2 regions of the Paenibacillus sp. JDR-2 genome follow, and region 2 is predicted to be linked to the other one. Evidence: a T-box and tRNA genes for the amino acid it is inferred to sense, from the RefSeq annotation. Region 2 holds a T-box; the other holds one or more tRNA genes.
The links. A T-box is a leader RNA that pairs with one kind of tRNA and senses whether it is charged. The one in region 2 lies ahead of argS (arginine--tRNA ligase), so its partner is inferred to be a tRNA-Arg.
Positions count from the first base shown of each region.

Region 1: it has a tRNA-Arg gene. The T-box ahead of argS (arginine--tRNA ligase) is inferred to sense a tRNA for this amino acid. The anticodon was not compared.

Region 1 covers NC_012914.1:6,467,915-6,471,326, forward strand. Annotated here, with positions in the region: gene ppc (phosphoenolpyruvate carboxylase) at 1-1,196, opposite strand, end outside; tRNA gene PJDR2_RS28290 (tRNA-Gly) at 1,383-1,456, opposite strand; tRNA gene PJDR2_RS28295 (tRNA-Pro) at 1,465-1,541, opposite strand; tRNA gene PJDR2_RS28300 (tRNA-Arg) at 1,570-1,646, opposite strand; tRNA gene PJDR2_RS28305 (tRNA-Gly) at 1,653-1,727, opposite strand; gene PJDR2_RS28310 (ABC transporter ATP-binding protein) at 1,885-2,736, opposite strand; gene nfsA (oxygen-insensitive NADPH nitroreductase) at 2,934-3,412, opposite strand, start outside.
Region 2 covers NC_012914.1:6,150,721-6,154,132, forward strand. Annotated here, with positions in the region: gene PJDR2_RS26885 (L-lactate dehydrogenase) at 283-1,236, shown strand; gene PJDR2_RS26890 (thioredoxin family protein) at 1,289-1,612, shown strand; T-box leader at 1,652-1,904, shown strand; gene argS (arginine--tRNA ligase) at 1,962-3,412, shown strand, end outside.

The DNA of each region.
Region 1 (3,412 bases), 320 kb from region 2:
ACATAATCGGCAAAATGTCCGCGCAAGCTGCGGTCGATAATGTAAAGATCCTCAAGCAGCTCGCCTGCGCTGTTATAACGCATTGCAGAGCCTTTAAGCGACTCGTCGCGCGTATTAGCCAGCTTCTCCAGCATAAAGCCCAGCTTAATGCGGTAAGGTTCCTTCGCATTACGCCACAGGTCGATGCATTTGAGCTCAACATGCTCGCGGTCTTTCTTAATCGAGTTAATCAGCTCTTCGGATACCTCAACAAGGTTCGTGCTGAAGCTCAGAATGCTGACAAGTTCATGCAGTTTCTCTTCGTATTTCTTAATAGCCAGCTGGCGGTTAAGCGTCAGCGTCTCCCATGTTACCTTAGCGGTTACGGACGGGTTGCCGTCGCGGTCTCCGCCGATCCATGAGCCAAAGCGCAGGTAGCTTGGTACATGCCAGGACTCGCCCGGATAATATTTTGTAAGATTGCGTTCCAGTTCTTCGTATACGTTAGGAAGCACCTCAAACAGGGTTTCGTCGAAGTAATACAACCCGTTGCGCACTTCGTCGATAACAGTTGGCTTACGGTCGCGCAGTTCATCGGTCTGCCACAGAATAAGAACTTCGTTCAGCAGCTTGTCCCGAAGGATTTCGCGTTCGCGGTATGTCAGAGTCGGATTATCAAGCTCCATTACGTCTTCGGCAATCCGCTTATGAATATCAAGCACGGCACGACGCGTCGCTTCCGTCGGATGCGCAGTCATCACGAGCTCGAGTGAAATGTTGCTCAAGATCTCTTGAACACCTTCAATATCGATGTTGCGCTCTTTCAGATCGGAAATCGCGCTCTCAATGGAACCTCGTTGTACACTTTCCCCTGCGGAACGCTCGTAGTCGCGTTTACGGCGAATACGGTGGTTCTGCTCTGCAATGTTGACCAATTGGAAATAGATCGCGAATGCACGGATCACCTGATGGCGAATTTCGGGACTTAATGATGCAATTGTCGTCTTAAACTGTTCAAAAAGCTCAGGTACAAATTCAGCGCGTAACGCTTTACTTGTTTCACGAATTTGCTCGACGATATCCAGCAGTTCGCGGCCGCCTTGATGGACGAGCACTTCCCCAAGTATGTTGCCTAGGAAACGGACGTCTCTGCGCAGCAAATTGTTAGCCTGCGGCCGATGTTGTGCCGATAAAGTCGATGTTACTTGGTCCGACATACTGATCCTCCTGTACTTTAACGCATTTTCAACTTCTAATCATCATACTACAAAACGGCGCTCGGTTGAAGCCCGAAGCGCCCACTTTCTTTTCAGAAAGCGCGAAAGGCAGCCCCCGCGGGGGCTGCCAATATAAGGGGATAAAATATAAAAACTCCTTCCGGAGAAGGAGATTGTTTGAAAATCTGGAGCGGGTGATGGGAATCGAACCCACGCTATTAGCTTGGAAGGCTAAAGTTCTACCATTGAACTACACCCGCGTATTAAATGGTCGGGATGACACGATTTGAACATGCGACCCCCTGGTCCCAAACCAGGTGCTCTACCAAGCTGAGCTACATCCCGACAAATATAAGTAAGTATTAGTAAAGATTGGCGCGGCCTAAGAGATTCGAACTCCTGACCTTTTGATTCGTAGTCAAACGCTCTATCCAGCTGAGCTAAGGCCGCACATTATGGAGCGGAAGACGGGAATCGAACCCGCGACCCTCGCCTTGGCAAGGCGATGCTCTACCGCTGAGCCACTTCCGCATGCTACTTTCGTTGTCGTTCGCGTTTCGTTATCATCGCGGCGACAAGTAATAATATATCACCTTCAAAAACAAAATGCAACTGTTTTTTAAAAGTTTTTTTAAGAAAAGTTTTGAAAAGAAAAAGCCGCGCTTTTCGGCACGGCTTTTCGTTATAATTATGCTCCTGCAGCTGTCAAAATCCGTTCAGGTTTCGTATCGGCCATTGCTTTGTCAGCAGCCGATTCGCCAGCCAATGCGTAAGGCAGGCAAAGCGGTACGCCTGTACGCGGATCAGGAACGATATCTGCTTCGATATTAAATACTTCACGCAAAATATCCGGTGTCATAACTTCAGCCGGCGTTCCCTCGCCTACGACAGTGCCCTTCTTGATAGCAACCATGTGATGCGCGTAACGCGAGGCATGGTTCAAATCATGGACAACCATAACAACCGTGCGGTTGTTCATTTCGTTAAGCTTCTGCAGCAAATGGAGAACCTCCAGCTGATGGGCCATATCAAGGAAGGTCGTTGGTTCGTCAAGGAATAAAATGTCCGTCTCTTGCGCAAGCGCCATTGCGATCCATGCGCGCTGGCGCTGACCGCCAGACAGTTGATCAACCGGGCGATCGGTGAATTCTGCCATGCCTGTCGCATCAATGGCCCATTGGATAATACCGCGGTCTTCCTTTGTCAAAGACCCAAAGCCCTTCTGATAAGGAAAGCGGCCATACGATACGAGCTCAGCAACAGTGAGGCCGTCCGGAGCTGTCGGATTCTGCGGCAAAATCGCAAGCTGCTTCGCCACTTCTTTAGTAGACTGCTTGTGAATCGATCTTCCGTCCAAGAGAACGCTGCCTCCAGATGGATGCATTAACCGTGCCATCGTCTTCAGGATGGTTGATTTACCCGATCCGTTAGAACCGACAAGGGCTGTAATTTTACCTTGAGGGATAGCAATATTTAAATTTTGAACGATGAGTCGATCATCATAAGCAATGTCCAGATTCGAAGTCGCAAGACGAATCATTTGACCTGCACGCTCCTTCCGATGCCATAAGGCAGATCGTTGTTATTTAATGTGCGCCTGCAGCGCATCCGTGATAACAATTATCAATTAACTAGGTATAATGATAATCGTTCTCAGGTGCGTTGTCAATGACAGAAATGTGATGCTTGACCAAATGACATTTGGATTAACCGATCTAATGTTTAAGGAACTTAACCTTACTCGAGCTTGAATCCTTGCTTTTCTAAATAAGAGCGCATATGAATGCGTATCGGTCCCGCCTTGCCGGCCATCGCCTGTGACCATGTTGTACTGGCCTTCCCGTTCGATCTTGCCGTCATATAAGTACTTAACGTCTCATCGTAAGTATCAATAGCAGAGTCTATGGCGCCCTGCTTGTAAGTATTCTCGAAATAGACCGCCTGGCGCGGGAGACGCGGCCGGTCAAGCGGGGATTGATCCGGCACGCCAATGCACATCCCAAACACCGGGTACACATGCTGCGGGAGCTGCAGAAGCCCAGACACCTTCTCCGGCTGATTTCGGATCCCTCCGATGTATACAATACCAAGCCCAAGAGATTCGGCTGCGACAGCTGCATTCTGTGCCGCTAATGCCGCATCCACCGTGCCGATAATAAAGTTCTCCGTTGTGCTTGGCATCACATCTTCATAATGCCGTTTAGCTGCTTGCTCCC
Region 2 (3,412 bases):
TATCTAGCCTATTCAATTTTCTTTAATCTATATAATATATTAAATATGTTTGTCGCATTGTGTAGGATCGTGGAGTTTTTAGTCGCATAAACGCTAATCCTCGCTTCGGCGGCGAGACTTTAGACATGGTCGCTTGGCGGAAGCGCCACTCTCACAGCCTATGTTCGTCCGCCTATCCGAAGTGTAAGAAAGACAAACATGACCGTAACTTCGCCGTCACATGATTGATATGCAAGCCCATATACTAGAAGCAACAACATTCGAGGTAAGGGGCTGCTGGGCATGAGAAGCAAAGCGCGCAAGGTAGCGATCGTCGGGGTTGGCAACGTGGGTTCAAGCTGCGCGTACTCCCTTATCAATCAATCGATATGCGAAGAGATTATGCTTATTGGACGGACGCCTGACCGCGCAGTTGCGCAAGCGCTCGACATGTCGCATGGCATGGATTTTATCCATTCCCGCACGAAGATCTATAACGGTACGTACGAGGATTGCTCGGATATGGACGTCGTTATTCTCTCCGCCGGCGGTTATCCGCCAAAAGGCCAGGACCGGATGGGCATGCTAAGCGCGGTAGCCGACATCTATGGCCATATCATTCCGCGGATTATGGACAGCGGGTTTAACGGTATTTTTCTCGCGGCGGCTAATCCGGTAGACGTGGTTACTTATGTCGTATGGAAGTTGTCAGGACTACCCCGCGGCCAGGTTATCGGATCCGGCACATCCATTGATTCGGCCCGGCTCAAAACGCTGCTCTGCGAGCATTTCTCCGTTGATCCGCGCAGCGTGCACGGCTATGTGCTGGGTGAACACGGAGAATCCCAATTCCCGGCCTGGTCGCATGTGACGATTGGAGGCAAGCCGATTCGGGATATTCTGACCCAGCATCCGGTCCGGTTCGGCCATCTCAAGCTGAATGAAATTGCCGAACAGACCAAAAACGCAGGCTGGGAAATTTACACCCGCATGGGCTCTACCCACTACGGCATCGGTAATGCGCTTGCCTATATCACCCGCTCCGTTCTGTATGATGAACACCGCATCATCGCCGTCTCCTCCATCCTCGAGCAGGAATACAACCAGACGGGCATTGCGGCAGGCGTTCCCGCCATCGTTACCCGCAGCGGCGTAAAGGAAATCATTGAACTTAATTTGACGCCGGAGGAAGAGCGGCAGATGGCTTTTTCATGCCGTATCATTCGCGGGGCAATTGAGCAGTTGAAGCTGGGATGATACAATGGAGGGCATCCTACTTATTCTAACTATCCGGGAGATAACGTACCTTATGCCTTTGAACCAGCTTACTGATCAACAGCTGCAGGAAGCAATCGCAAGCGGAGGCTCCGTGCTTGTTCTGTACCGCAGCACCTTCTGCACCCCTTGCCATACGATAGCCGGACAGCTCGAGGCCGCCATCCCTTCTCTTCGCGGCGAGATGACCGTTGCTTTCGTTAACATCGATCTGTTCCCGCAGACAGCCGCTCCGCTTGAACTGCGCGCCGTTCCTGCCATGGCCTTGTATAAGGATGGCGAGCCGATTACGGTGATGCGGACTTTCGTGGCCTGCCAGTCGTTTATTCAGATTCTTAGCCATCGCATGAAACAATAGATTGATTATTCAGATAACATCAAGTATGATGGTCGTTATATAACATCGAGGAACGGGACAGTAGCAGGATGATGCACATGAGCAGCGAGCCGGGTTGGTGAAAGCCGGCGATGGCGCATTTTGCGAAGAGGACCCGGGAGATGGCTTGCCGAACCGATTTTCGTTATACAGTAGGCCTGCCCGGTTCAGTACCGTTACAACGGCGAGATGCTTATAGCAGCGCGTTTATTTGTACTTCCGCCTGCCAATAAGCAACAAGAGTGGCACCGCGGGATTAACCCCCGTCTCTTACGAGACGGGGGTTTTATGTTTTTATTTTTGCTACCATTTTCTCAGGAGGCGTACCCTTATGTTAAAAGAAATGATTGCAGCCAGCCTGGCGGAGCACTGCTCCCTATCGAGCCAGCAAATCGAGGAGCTTCTGGAGTTCCCGCCTAACGAGCAGCTTGGCGACGTCGCTTTTCCTTGCTTTGCCCTGTCGAAGCTGATGAAGCAAAGCCCGGCGCAAATCGCCGGACAACTAGCCGTATCCCTGGCGGAGAGCAGCCGGTGGACGATATCCGTTGCCGGTCCCTACCTTAACTTCAAGTTCAATCGCGCCGCGGTAATAGAGCAATTCGTACGGAATGGCGGAGCGCAAACACCGGAGATCGGCGGAGGTAAACGCGTCATTATCGATATGTCCTCCCCCAATATCGCCAAGCCGTTTGGCATCGGGCATTTGCGCTCGACGATGATTGGCAACGCCCTTTACAACCTGCTCCGCAAGGTGGGCTACGATACGGTTAACGTTAATCATCTGGGCGACTGGGGCACCCAATTCGGCAAAATGATTACGGCTTACCTGAAATGGGGAGACCCCGCCGGCAAAGCCGAGGATCCGATTAAAGCCTACCTCGAGCTTTATGTCCGTTTCCATGAGGAAGCGGTGCTCCAGCCGGAGCTCGAGACGGAAGCACGGGAATGGTTCGTTAAGCTGGAGAGCGGCGACACGGAAGCTAACCGCTACTGGCGCATGTTTATCGAGGACAGTCTAGCCGCCTTCAACAAGCTGTACGACCGCCTTGGCGTATCATTCGACCATTACCTTGGCGAAAGCTTCTATAACGATAAAATGGATGCGGTAGTGGAGCAGTTGACCCGTCAAGGCTTGCTCGAAGAGAGCGACGGCGCGTTAGTGGTACGGCTGGATGAAGAAGCCCTGCCGCCTTGCATTATCAAAAAATCCGACGGCTCCTCGATCTACGCTACGCGTGATCTAGCCACCGCGATCTACCGGCATGATCAGATGCTGGGCAATGAGCTGCTGTATGTGGTTGGCGCGGAGCAATCCCTGCATTTCCGTCAGCTCTTCCTGGTGCTCGGACGGATGGGCTTTGATTGGGCGACAGAGTGCAAGCATATCCCGTTTGGCCTGATGCTGATGGACGGGCAGAAAATGTCTACCCGCAGAGGCAAGGTCGTCTTCCTCGAGGATGTTCTGGATGAAGCGGCCGCGCATGCTCTGCGCATTATCGAGGATAAGAACCCTAATCTCGCCGGTAAAGCCGAGGTTGCGGAAGCCGTTGGCGTTGGCGCCGTTATCTTTGGCGATCTGCTCCACTCGCGGCTTCATGAAGTGAACTTCTCCCTCGAGGACGTCGTTAACTTCGAAGGAGAGACGGGTCCTTACGTGCAGTACACTTACGCTAGAACGCAAAGCCTGCTGCGCAAAGCAGGCAGCGATGGTCACGCAGAATCTGACCAACATGCGGATGCTGCCGATTACCAATATGCCGAAGGCGACCAATCCTGGCAGCT